3 regions of the Mangrovibacillus sp. Mu-81 genome follow, and region 3 is predicted to be linked to each of the others. Evidence: riboswitches for the same ligand, from Rfam matches in the RefSeq annotation. Region 3 holds a riboswitch; each other region holds the start of a gene.
The links. Region 3 has a riboswitch for S-adenosylmethionine ahead of V6B33_RS19290 (Na+/H+ antiporter NhaC family protein). Riboswitches for the same ligand answer to the same signal wherever they lie in the genome.
Positions count from the first base shown of each region.

Region 1: another riboswitch for S-adenosylmethionine. It lies ahead of V6B33_RS08215 (2,3-diketo-5-methylthiopentyl-1-phosphate enolase); the one in region 3 lies ahead of V6B33_RS19290 (Na+/H+ antiporter NhaC family protein).
Region 2: another riboswitch for S-adenosylmethionine. It lies ahead of V6B33_RS10510 (Fur-regulated basic protein FbpA); the one in region 3 lies ahead of V6B33_RS19290 (Na+/H+ antiporter NhaC family protein).

Region 1 is NZ_JBAJHU010000003.1:214,278-218,567, reverse strand. It holds gene V6B33_RS08225 (1,2-dihydroxy-3-keto-5-methylthiopentene dioxygenase) at 1-17, opposite strand, end outside; gene V6B33_RS08220 (methylthioribulose 1-phosphate dehydratase) at 35-664, opposite strand; gene V6B33_RS08215 (2,3-diketo-5-methylthiopentyl-1-phosphate enolase) at 758-1,972, opposite strand; SAM riboswitch class I at 2,060-2,166, opposite strand; gene V6B33_RS08210 (pyridoxal phosphate-dependent aminotransferase) at 2,227-3,405, opposite strand; gene V6B33_RS08205 (carbon-nitrogen family hydrolase) at 3,525-4,290, shown strand, end outside.
Region 2 is NZ_JBAJHU010000003.1:680,129-684,418, forward strand. It holds gene spoIIP (stage II sporulation protein P) at 431-1,591, shown strand; gene V6B33_RS10505 (four-helix bundle copper-binding protein) at 1,786-2,112, shown strand; gene V6B33_RS10510 (Fur-regulated basic protein FbpA) at 2,146-2,367, opposite strand; SAM riboswitch class I at 2,479-2,588, opposite strand; gene V6B33_RS10515 (protoporphyrinogen oxidase) at 2,811-4,202, shown strand.
Region 3 is NZ_JBAJHU010000013.1:45,691-49,980, forward strand. It holds gene V6B33_RS19285 (MFS transporter) at 697-1,869, opposite strand; SAM riboswitch class I at 2,151-2,256, shown strand; gene V6B33_RS19290 (Na+/H+ antiporter NhaC family protein) at 2,479-3,795, shown strand; gene V6B33_RS19295 ((S)-benzoin forming benzil reductase) at 3,858-4,290, opposite strand, start outside.

The DNA of each region.
Region 1 (4,290 bases), on a different contig from region 3:
ATCTTAATAGTTGCCATTATTTAAATCCTCCTCTTCACGTATATAAATTCAGATTCTGTAAAGATACTATCTTCAGTTGATATTGAAATAAAAACTCGCAGGCTTCAAGAAGCTTTTTGGCTTCAAATGAGTTCCTGCCCCATACAGTAATTCCATGATTTCGTATCAAAACTGCACCTTTATCGTCCCGGACGTGCTGTGAAAACTCCTCAGCCAGATCGGGGATGTGTGCATGATTGAAGATGATCGGAATCGTTAATTCGTCATCTTCTCCCCATTTATCAAAGGCTTTGATCAATTCCTGATTTCTGAATGTAATCTCCCCGGCGTCCCCATACAACTCACTCACTACATTATTTGGCACAGTATGTACATGAAGACTGCACCCAGCCCCGCTGTTCAGAAAGATTCTGCTGTGCAGCATGGTTTCGGCCGAGGGACGTACTTTCGTTTTTTCCACCGGTTCACCCATTCCATCCACCAGCAGAAAGTCTTCATCCGATTTCTTTCGCTTATCTTTACCGCTTGCCGTTACCAGAAACGTGATCGGGGAAGAACTGACTCTGATAGCAAGATTTCCACTCGTCCCCATGAACCAGTCACGTGCGGCAAGTTCTTCTTTTACCCCGGCAAGATCTTCCCATATTGATTGCTCGCATTTCATGCAGCTGCCTCCTTCTCCGGAACTAATCTACAATCGTTGAATGCGTTAATAATGTTTAAATGGATCGGTATAGCACAAAAGTATACATCAGGTTTATCCACGGGCACTAATCTCCCCTCCCCAAAGCCTCAACGCTTTATCCAGGTCGGTATGTCTTGTTGCAGCATCTGTGAGGGGAATTCCTTTCAGTACCGCATCGATAGCCTGCAGAAAGGCTGATCCTCCGGCTGAAGCACCATCGGGATGCCCGTGCACACCTCCTCCGGCATTGATGACACAATCTCTCCCGAAGTCTTCAATCAATTGAGGAACCAGTGCGGGATGGATGCCTGCTGAAGGAACAGGAAAAGTCCTTTTAAACAGATCAGAGTTCGTCAGCTCTTTGCTGATGGACAGTACTTGTCTTTTTTCTAATGCCACACTGCCGTAAGGCGAAGGGAATAAGGAGAAATCAGCACCGGTCATTCTTAATAGCTTTCCAAGCCATAAAGAATAATCAACACCGTATTGAGGTGAGGCCGCTGCAGCTCCTGCAAAAGAAGGATGAGCCATGATCGGCAGTCCGATTTCATTATCTTCACGCAGTTCCTGAAGAACATCCAGACCGTAAGAAAACACATTGAATAACAATGCATCTGCTCCAAGCTCTCTTGCCTTTCTCGCTTTTTCCCTTAAGCCTGACGTTCTTCCACTCAGATTAACGGCATAAAGGGTCCTCTTTCCAGTTACTTCATTTACCTCCTTCAGAACGTTTTTACCCTGCCTGACTCTTTCTTCAAAAGGTGTCAGTTCATTGTCAAAAAGAATTTCATCATCTTTTACCAGGTCTATCCCCCCTAGTGCCTGGGCCCTCAACTGGTTCTTAAGATAATCCTTGTCCCTCCCGATTACTCCTTTGAAAATGCTCATTACAAGTGGTCTGTTAGAAACTTTCACAAGTTCTCTAATTCCTTCAATACCAAATCGAGGTCCCGGATAACCTTTTTTCAAATCATTGGAAAAATGAATATTTCTTAACTTAACCTGGCCGTCAAGCGATAGTTTGCCGAACACGGTTGTCAAGATCGCAGGTATATCATTCGAATAATTCCCTGATGGGTACGCTATTTGAATTTCTGCCGCAGGAATCTCACCCTCTTTTTCTTTCACTGCCACAACTGTTCCCTTGTATTTTCTTAATTGGTCCTTTTCAAGTAATGGAAGATCGGTCCATGAACCGACTGTCAGTCCGAGAGCAATCCCTTCCGCTTTTTCTTGAAATGATCGACTCTTCCCTGTTATTTCGTATGTAGCAATTACTTCTCCCACTTGAGATACCTCCTGGCTGGTATAAAGTTAGAAAATCAATAAAAATACAAAAAACCCCTTCGATAAGAAGAGGTTGGCTATCACTCTATCTTATCTGTCAGCATTTACCATGCTGCAAGAATTAGCACCGTGCTTAAATTAAGTCGGTTGCCGGGCTTCATAGGGCTGGTCCCTCCGCCTGCTCTTGATAAGAATTTCTTAAATATGAATGTAATTTCAGTTGGATTATGTCATCATTTTTCAGTTCTGTCAATCTATTTATCGAATAATTTCAAATTTTCAATTCGTTTCACGACTTCTTCTAGTCTCTCTAAACTGGTCAATAACCCCACACGTACATAGCCCTCCCCATGCTCACCAAATCCTACGCCAGGTGCTACTGCAACTTTGATCTCATTAAGCAATAAGTCTGCAAATTCAACTGATGAAAAACCAGCTGGAACTTTTAGCCATGCAAAGAATGAGCCAGCAGGTGCAGAAACATCCCAGCCAATCCTTTGCAGACCGTCTATCAATGTTTTTCTTCTTTTTTCATATGTCGCAACCAATTCATCCACGCACTTTTGCGGACCGAGTAATGCAGTCTCCGCAGCTTCCTGAATGGCACCGAATAAACTTACATACAAATGATCCTGGAGAATATTAAGGGCTTCGATCACACTTTTGTTTCCAACAGCAAACCCCACTCTCCACCCTGCCATATTATAGGTTTTGGACAATGTGTATATTTCAATGCCTACATCCTTTGCTCCATCCGTTTCAAGGAAACTGACTGGCTTTTGACCTTCGAACCCAATCGCTCCATATGCAAAATCATGTACGACACAGATATCATGTTTGCTTGCAAGCGATACCGTATCCCTGAAGAATGCAGGTGTAGCAACAGCCCCCGTAGGATTATTCGGGTAGTTCAAGAACATGAGTTTTGCCTTCTGTAAATCTTCTTCTGGAATCGTTCCATAATCCGGCAGGAAATGGTTCTCTTCCTTCAGCGGCATCTTCGCCATCCTCGCCCCCGAAAGCGACACTCCTGATAAGTAATCCGGATATCCCGGATCCGGTACCAATACGGTATCCCCTGAATTCAAAAGCACTTGTGGGATTTCCACAAGACCTGCCTTCCCCCCGAATAATACAGCCACTTCATCTGCCGGGTTAATATCCACGCCATACTCCCGTTTATAAAATTCAGCTGCGGCTTCCTTAAAGGTTGCAAGGCCCCTGAATGGAGAATATTTATGGTTTCCTGGTGATTTCACTGCTTCCCTCATCGCCTCTACAATATGCGGCGGGGTAGGCTGATCCGGATTTCCCTGCCCCAAATTTATGACGTCATGCCCTTCATTTACCACTTTTTGAACTTTTTCCGTCAACGATGCAAAAAACTGCTTCGGCAGTGTTTGGACTCTTTCTGCTTGTTTAAAGGTTTTCATCATATCACCCACTACATTTTTTGAAAATTTTTTACTTTCAAATTCTAGTCACAAATGATATAACGTAAAGTAATGATTGTAAAGCGAAAATTCATATTTCTGTCAGAAGAGGTGTTCATTTGATTAAAAAAATTGGTATTGCACAAATAGATATTGCATTCGGAGATCCTGACGAGAACAAAAAACGGGTTCGTCATTGGGTGAATAAAGCAAGCGAAGCCGGTTGTGATATTGTCGTTTTCCCAGAGCTATGGACTACAGGCTATGATTTGACCAGAATCGAAGAAATTGCAGATGAAGATGCACGGGACAGTACCGCTTTCCTGACAGACCTTGCTTCCCGCCATTCCATTCATATCGTTGGGGGTTCCATTGCAAGTAAAACGAGTGAAGGGATAGGGAATAATCTACTTGTGGCTGACAAAAATGGCAGTATCGTCAAAGAATATACAAAACTGCATTTATTTAAACTCATGGATGAACATCATTACTTGATTCCGGGTAAGGAAGATGGTTTGTTCAAGCTCATGGATACTCAGATGGCTGGCATGATCTGTTATGACATCCGCTTTCCTGAATGGTTCAGAAAGCATGTCATCGACGGCGCAAAAGTGGTTTTTGTAGTGGCACAATGGCCCGCAGTAAGAATTTCCCACTGGAGAACACTTTTATTGGCCAGGGCCATTGAAAATCAGTGTTTTGTCATCGCCTGCAACCGTGCAGGCAATGATCCGAAAAATGAATTTGGCGGCCATTCGATGATCATAAGCCCATGGGGGGACGTCATTGCTGAGGGAGATCTTGATGAAGATTTGATCACTGCAGAGATTGATTTAGATGAGGTGGAAGAAGTAAGAAAGAAAATACCCATCTTTCAAGATCGCA
Region 2 (4,290 bases), on a different contig from region 3:
TTAAAAGAAGTTATTGAAAAAAAAGAGATCCGAGTGAACAATCAACAAAGCAACTGAAAAAGATGATGAATATTGCCTGAATGTTTTTGTTAACAGGTCCCGCTATTAGGCATAACTGCTCACTTTAATTGGAATGTTCAGAGGTATATGTCATTGAAAGCATACAACTCCATTGGGAATCGAATTCTATTCATTTATCCTTCACAGTGATAATTACCTCCATTTTATATTTTTCAATTATAAGACTATACTTTTTCGAAAATGGTAAAATGCTTTTCATGGTATCGATATCAGCATTGGCCATTTTTTCGTTGATTCTATTTTTTATGTCCTCGCTGTGCTATAAGAATGAATCCTCTTCTATTATTCTATATTCTTCTTTTCGCGCATATAGTGAACTAGTAAATCTTATTTATATAGGAGTTCATTCATGGCGTATAAATCCAGAAAAGATAGCACCCTGCCACTACTAGTATTCGTGACTGTAAAATCATTGGCGAGAATGATTGCAGTTGGGGTCATTCTCGTATATCTTTCAGTCTGGCTCATTTCGGCCACGACGATTAAGTTGAAAGTGGACACGCTGTTCTATTCGACTATGTCGGATATGGTGCCGAAAGAAACCCTATTGAAACTTCTTTCTGAGGAGATCACCTATTTACGGGTGATGAATGAAGGAGAACTGCAATCGGATTTTAACTGGCTCGAAAGTGTGACGAACGTGTCGTTGTTCGATCCCCGCAGTTTGTTCGGCAGAGAGATACCTGGGATTGAGAATTACCATACTCAGATTGCCGTAGCCGGAAAGGGAACGGACATAACTAACCTGCCATTGGAGTCACCGGCACCGACAGATGAGCAGCTGAAGAACCAGGAATTTGATCAGAACCAGATTGATCAGGCTAACTCCGACGGCAGTGAGGATATTAAAGAAATTGATAAGAAATCAATATTTATTTATCATTCTCACAGCTGGGAAGCCTTTAGTCCTCTAATAAAGAACAATCAGTCCGAAGATCCAGCAAGCACGAATGAAAAAGTTAATGTCATAGCAATCGGTTCAAAGCTTCAACAAGAACTTGCTGAAAGAGGGATTGGAGCCGTCCAGGATAAAACGGATACGACAAAAGCTTTAAAAGAAAAGAATTGGACCTATAATGAATCATATAAATTATCAAGAGAGCAGGTTCAGGAAGCTCTTGCCGGGAATAATGACCTTCATTATCTCATAGATATCCATCGTGATTCTCAGCCACGGGAAATCACCACCAAAACAATCAACGGCAAGCCATATGCAAGGCTTTTCTTCATCGTTGGTAAAGAAAATAAGAATTTCGAAAAGAACCTTGCCATCGCGAAAGAGTTGAATACTGCGCTTGAGAAAAAGTTCCCGGGGATCAGCCGAGGAGTCTTTGTGAAAACGAAAGCCGAAGGAAATGGTGTTTATAATCAGGATTTGACTGAACGAGCAATGCTGCTGGAATTCGGTGGGGTGGAGAATAATTTGGTCGAACTCTATAATTCGACGGAAGCCTTTGCAGAAATATTTGCAGAATTTTATCATGAGGATGTTGTAGAGGTAAATGGATAGTAACAGTACATTAAAAGCCGCTGTTAACAGGCGGCTTTTAATTATTTCTACGTTTATTGCAAGAATTCTGCAATAATTTCGGGTACCAATAGAGTAGTCGGTTTAATCTCATTAATAGAATCCACACCTAAGTGTTTAGGTATGGAAAAAACCGGTTAAAGAAGAATAGGACAAAAACAAGGAGGAACGAATTAATGTTACACGAAAAGTATCAATCACTAGTAAAGACATTGCACGATTGCATGGAGGCGTGTAACCACTGTTATGATTCATGCCTGGGTGAAGAAGATATAAAAATGATGGCGGAATGCATTCGCTTAGACCGTGAATGTTCAGACATGTGTGGATTTTTGGAACAGGCACTGTTAAGAGGCACGCCTTTTGCATCCGAACTCGCTTCGGTATGTGCCGCCATCTGTGAATCTTGTGGAAATGAATGCAAAAAGCACGACCACGACCACTGTCAAAAATGCGCTGATGCCTGCTTCAAATGCGCGGAAGAGTGTAAAAACATCGCATAAGATCAATTTTATACAGGCCCGTTCTTTTAGTGTTTAATGTGCTGAAGAACGGGTCTTTACATTCTTCCAGTGAATGGATGATGTGCTGCTGTGAGGGTGGCATTGGCATTTGACTTCCTTATATTCATCTTCAAGTTCCTGGATAGTCAGTTCGAATAGTTGTTTATCGTGTTTCTTAAAAATATTATACGTAATCAGCTTGTTGATCAATTCCTCACGTCTTTTCTCTAATGCATGACGAATGATTTCCCCCATATTTTTCACTCCTAAGTTGAATGATAAGTCGGAGACATGGCCTGTATTTCTTGCATAAACACAAAAACCTTCCCCTAAGATAAGAAGAAGGTTGTCACAATGCAATACTTCATCTTATCTTTCAAGCATGCCGCCTGTTGGAATTAGCACAGTGTTTCACATATGTGAAATCTGTTGCTGAGGCGTCATCGGGCCATTCCCTCCACCTCTCTTGATAAGCTATTATTTACTTTTTATTGTTAGGTCCATTTTAATACATAGTATTCATAGTAGTCAAGTATGAATTAAGGTCGGATCGGTTATAAGTGCAGCCCTATTTATGCATTTTTTCCTCTATACATAATTCCTTTTTTAAATGACACAATAAATTCCCTATTTGTTTATGATTTCACAATAAAAAATGATAGTCTAGTGGTATAAACCTACTTATGGAGTGAGAAACGATGAAAAAGGTTGTTGTAGTTGGCGGTGGTATTACAGGACTGACCACGCTGTACCATCTTGATAAATTTAAAAGAACGCACGCTCTAGCTATGGAATTGACACTGGTTGAACGCGATGTGGAACTTGGCGGCAAGATTAAAACCGTTAAACAACGACCATTCATCCTTGAAACCGGTGCTGACTCTATTGTTGCACGAAATGAAGGGGTGCTGCCTTTTATAGAGGAATTACAGCTTGGGGATGAATTGGTTTATAACGAAACGGGAACCTCGTTTATATATACAAATGGAAAGCTGCACAAGATTCCAGAAGACTCTGTTTTCGGCATACCTATGAGTGTTGATTCTTTAATGGAAAGCACCCTCGTTTCTGAAGAAGGAAAAAGGAAAGCACTTTTGGATCTGGAAACACCGAATACATCATTTACTAAAGATAGTTCAGTCGGTGAGTTCCTTGAAGCATTCTTTGGCGGCGAACTTGTGAAGAACCAGATTGCTCCTGTATTGTCGGGAGTGTACTCAGGAAAATTGGAAGACTTGACGATGGCAACGACACTGCCGTACCTACTCGAATATAAGAATCGATATGGCAGCATAATCAAAGGTTTCGAAGCAAATAAAGAAAAATTCAAAAGTTCATCCAACGGGAAATTCATCTCTTTTACAAGCGGATTATCCGCACTTATTGACCGGTTGGAAGCGGTCATAGCGAAGGCTGAAATAATAAAGGGTGAAGAAGTAATAAGTGTTAAAAAAGGAGATGGAAAATACCAACTCACTTTGACAAACAGCAAATTGATTGAAGCAGATTATGTGGTGTTCGCAACAACCCATGACGTGACTCGGAAAATTTTGAATGATAGTCAATTAAATCACGACTTTGACCGTTTGAAAAATTCTTCCCTCACTAGCATTTATATCGGGTTTGAACTGAAAGATGAGATTCTTCCGGAAAATGGCACCGGTTTTATAACTTCCCACGGCAGCGATGTCGTTTGCGATGCATGTACGTGGACAAGCAGAAAATGGAAGCATACATCAGAACGGCAAGAATTATTAGTAAGATTATTTTATAAGAGTTCTAACGCTTATTATGATGAGTTAAAGGAACTAAGTGAAGAAGAATTAACAAAGGTTGCACTGGATGATATCTTCAAAAGTCTAGGAATTGCAGAACCACCTGCATCTGTAAAAATCACGAACTGGAATAACTTGATGCCCAATTACCATTTAGGACACAGTCAAGCGGTCGACTCCCTCCAGCAAAGACTGAAAGACGACTATCCTAACGTTTTGCTGGCGGGGGCATCCTATTTTGGAGTTGGCATCGGCGCCTGCATGAAGAATGGGAAAGAAACTGCTGATGCGATAACAGAAATGATTACAGGGTAAAGTCTTGTTCACTTTCCCCATTATTGAATTTGTAAATCCTTGAATAAAACTGCGCTTTTTTTATTAAAAAGCATAATTTCTTCAATAA
Region 3 (4,290 bases):
ATTTAAAAACTAAATTAGCACACCGATTAGCAGTCCTATTCGCAACTGAATTAGACTGCTTCTTTTTGTTGATATATATAGCGGTTGAAATAAGTAAATCTGCCCTTTGAACCCCTTTTAACAGGGTCATAAGCTTATTTATGTAGCATGAAAATTCACATGCGAATTGTTATCCCACTTGGTGTGCTGCGGATGCTATTTAACTAGCAGGAGGTGGGTGCTGATTTCTAGAGGCAGATAAAAGAGGCAGATTTTTTCATCCTTTATTGTGAGTAACGTCTTTGATTGTTTAAATAAGGGAAGTTTTTTCCGTTATCCATCAGAATAGGGTTAGGTTCGAGGGATATAAGGGCAGTTTTTCCCGTTAAGGCAAAGAAGAACGTTCCATTTTCATGCTTTTGAAGTAATTAGAGGAAATTTTCACCTCTATTTACTCTGTTTTTCGTGCTGTTTCCTCAATAAGAGGAGTTTCTTCCCTTATTTTAGTAGCTTATTTTCTGGATATTCTTGTAGATTTGGAAATCGCCAACCAATGCGAATCTTAGGATGAAAAAATGCTTGGAGCATATTAATATGTCTCCAAGCATTTTCCATTTTAATTCCGGTGCGAATTACTATACGATAAGCACTGGTCATTCATGTTTTGTACTTCAAAACAGAACCACTTTAAAAATTTCTCATTCAGCTTTTACGCAGTTAATAGGCAAGAACTTCTTTCTTCTCTTCTTTCATCAATACAAAGCAAAGGACAATGCCGATTAATGAGAGGAGTGCAAAAAATAAATAGACTGCATAGATGGAGAATGTTTCGAGAATGAACCCGCCGATAAAGGTACTGAACCAGTTTCCCAGACCATTTCCGATTGCCGAATAAATGGTGACCGCTGTAGCTGTGATATGAGCTGGGGTGATTTCCCTTATATAACGCAGTCCTGCCGGAACGAATAGACCGATTGCGAGACCCTGCATGACAGCTGAGCTGTACACAAGCCAAAGACTTGGTTCCGTGAAGTAGAACAGCCAGCGGATCAAGGACGCAGCTCCTGCCAAAGCCGCTACCGTCAATAAACCAAAGCGGTCAATCCAGCTGCCTGCCACTCTCATGAAAGGCACTTCGGATAGTACGGCGATCAAGAATGCAAGACCGATTCCGGCATATGTTCCGCCGGAGTCTTCAACGAATAATCCGAAGTACGTATTATTCGCGAGATTCGGACCGAACACCATGAACGTGACGGCCAAAAAGATCAAAAATTTCTTCAGTGCGAATAGTTCCTTCATCCCAGCTTTCAAATCAAGCTTTGCCGCAGCCCGTTCCTTCGGGAAACGGAAAGCCAGTACGGCTGAAAACACAAGACAGATGAAGAAGGCGTAGAAAATGATGGTCGGTCCTATGAAACCTTCCGATAATCTTCCCATCACATACACGGCAACACCGAACCCCAATGAACCAAACAAACGAATATTTCCATAATTGTAACGGACTTTACTCGTATATTTCAGACTGATACTATCTGAAACCGGGATAATCGCACTCTGAAAAACTGCAACGAGTATTGCAATCAGAAGCAGTCCGTAATAAAGATCGGTTATAAGATACCCGAGGGCAAATATGCCGGCAACCAATGAAGTAAAGGCCAGCACCTGTGTAGGCCGGTTGGTCGCGTCACTTACCATCCCCCAGACCGGCTGAAAGAATATCATCATGATCGGCCCGATCGACATGATTGTCCCGATCTGGTATCCATTCAATCCCACACTTTCACTCAGATATACACTTAACAGCGGATATAAACTCCCCACTCCAAAAAAGGTTAAAAAGTAAAAACCTTGCAGTGTAAAAACTTGATTTCGTATCGTTCTTTCCACTTCCGTATCCCCCAGATGTTTTTTTATCCCTATAATACTAGTCCTATTCAAGGTAATTGTAAATAAAATCATTCCTTTTTCTGGATACATCTTTTCACCTGTTGAACGGCTGATTTGATGGAAAAATCCCATAGTAATCAACTTGCCAGATTCCCATTCAACAATGACGGATGCACTGATTTCGCTGTCCCTTAGAAAAGGAAAACAAATTCCCGTTTGACTTTTTTTCTTAAACGTCTTAAAGTATGTAAGTATAATTTCACAAATGAATAGGATAATTCTTCTTATCCAGAGAGACGGAGGGACTGGCCCTGTGATGTCTCGGCAGCGGACTCAATTCGAGTGCTGTGCCACATCCAGCAAGCAGAGATGCTTGAAAGATAAGGAGAGTGTTTCTCATATTGGAAACCTCTTCTTAATTTGAAGAGGTTTTTTATTTTTATCGTTACTATTTTATCGGCCCGGATAATGAAAGGTCGTTGAAATTGGTACCGATAGGACAGGCTTGCTGGCCGCCGTCAACATTCGTCGCCTGAAGTAGTATTGCCGGTAAATGTCCATCCCATAAAAATTCATCACGAAAGCCAATTGTCAAAAGGAGTTGTTCGAATGTTTGAAGAAAAAGGTAAACTGTCGGCATTATTGCCATTACTCATATTTGTTTCACTCTTTCTGGGTGCGGGAATCCTTTCAGGAGATTTTTACGCTTTCCCAGTATTAGTTTCCATTATTATCGCTGCTGTTGCGGCGCTTCTCATGAATCGAAAGGAATCTCTGAATGCTAAAGTGGAACGCTTTGCTAAAGGTGCAGGACACCCTGATATTATGATCATGGTCTTCATCTTCCTTTTAGCCGGTGCGTTCTCGGGAGTAGCAGAAAAAATGGGCGCCGTTGATTCAACGGTGAACCTTGCCCTATCTGTACTTCCAGAAAATCTACTGATTGTTGGATTATTTTTAATTGCAGCGTTCGTTTCACTATCCATGGGTACTTCAATGGGTACGATCGCGGCACTTGCCCCAATCGGTGTCGGGATCAGTTCAGGTACTGACATCGCCATGCCTATTGCGATGGCTACTGTCATCGGAGGAGCGATGTTCGGTGACAATCTATCGTTCATTTCTGATACAACGATAGCAGCCGTGCGTACACAGAAAACGGAGATGAAAGATAAATTCAAGGTGAATTTCTTTATTGTTCTTCCTGCAGCGATTCTTACGATGGTGATCTTATTCTTTATAACCGCAGGAAATCATTCAACTGTAGACGCACAGACCTATAATTGGGTGAAAATCCTTCCTTACCTGGGAGTCATCATCGGTGCATTGGCAGGTTTGAATGTGTTCGTGGTTTTATTTGGAGGAATTGTCTTTTCCGGAATCATCGGATTTATTGATGGAAGCTTTACACCTGCCAGTTATTTCGGAAGCATTGCCGATGGAATGACCGGCATGGCGGAAATCGTCATTCTGACTGTGCTGATCGGCGGCGTGGTTGAACTTATCCGCTATAACGGGGGCATCCAGGCGCTGCTTTATCTTGCCACCCGCAGGATCAGATCACCGCAGGGAGCACAATTGGCAACAGCAGGACTTGTCAGTTCAACGAATCTTTGCACGGCGAACAATACGATTTCTATTATCATTGCAGGTCCGCTGGCAAAAGAGATCGGTGACAATTATGGAGTAGACGCCCGTAAGTCTGCTAGTATTCTGGATATATTCTCTTGCTCCGTTCAAGGCCTGATCCCTTATGGAGCACAGGCATTATTGGTTGCAGAAACGGCAGGAATATCACCAGTAAGCGTTATTCCATATGCTTTCTATCCAATCCTGACAGCAGTATGCGGTCTGGTGGCGATCCGATTCGCACTGCCGAAGTTCACACGATCCAAAGCAGCCGAACCGAGCACAGTACGCTCGTAAAAAGAAGAGACAAATCTCATTTAATTGAGATTTGTCTCTTTCTTTGTATTGTCAATACAGAATTACAATAAATCATTCACATGATAAAGCTTGCCTGATTCGATTTCTGTTTCGGTTACAAGCTTCACCAGGACCTCTGCGACTGTATCCGTGTCTCTCAGCATGCCCTGCTCTTTGTATCTCTTAAAGTTTTCTACATCTGCAAATGATTCTTCCGAAGAGGAACGGATTGTACCCTGCATATCGGTATCCATTACCCCTGGACTGAAAGCAATGGCTTTATGCCGGCTCCCGTTCTTTGAAAGCTCCAGGCTCACGGTTTCTGTCAGCATATTGATTCCCGCTTTCGTGGAACAGTACGTACTCCAGCCGTAAACAGGTCTGCTCCCTGCCCCTGAGCTGACGTTGACCATGATCAGCTGACTACTGGATCCTTGCGAAGCCATCAGCATTTCATTCGTCACAATCATGGGCGACAGCAGGTTCACATGGACG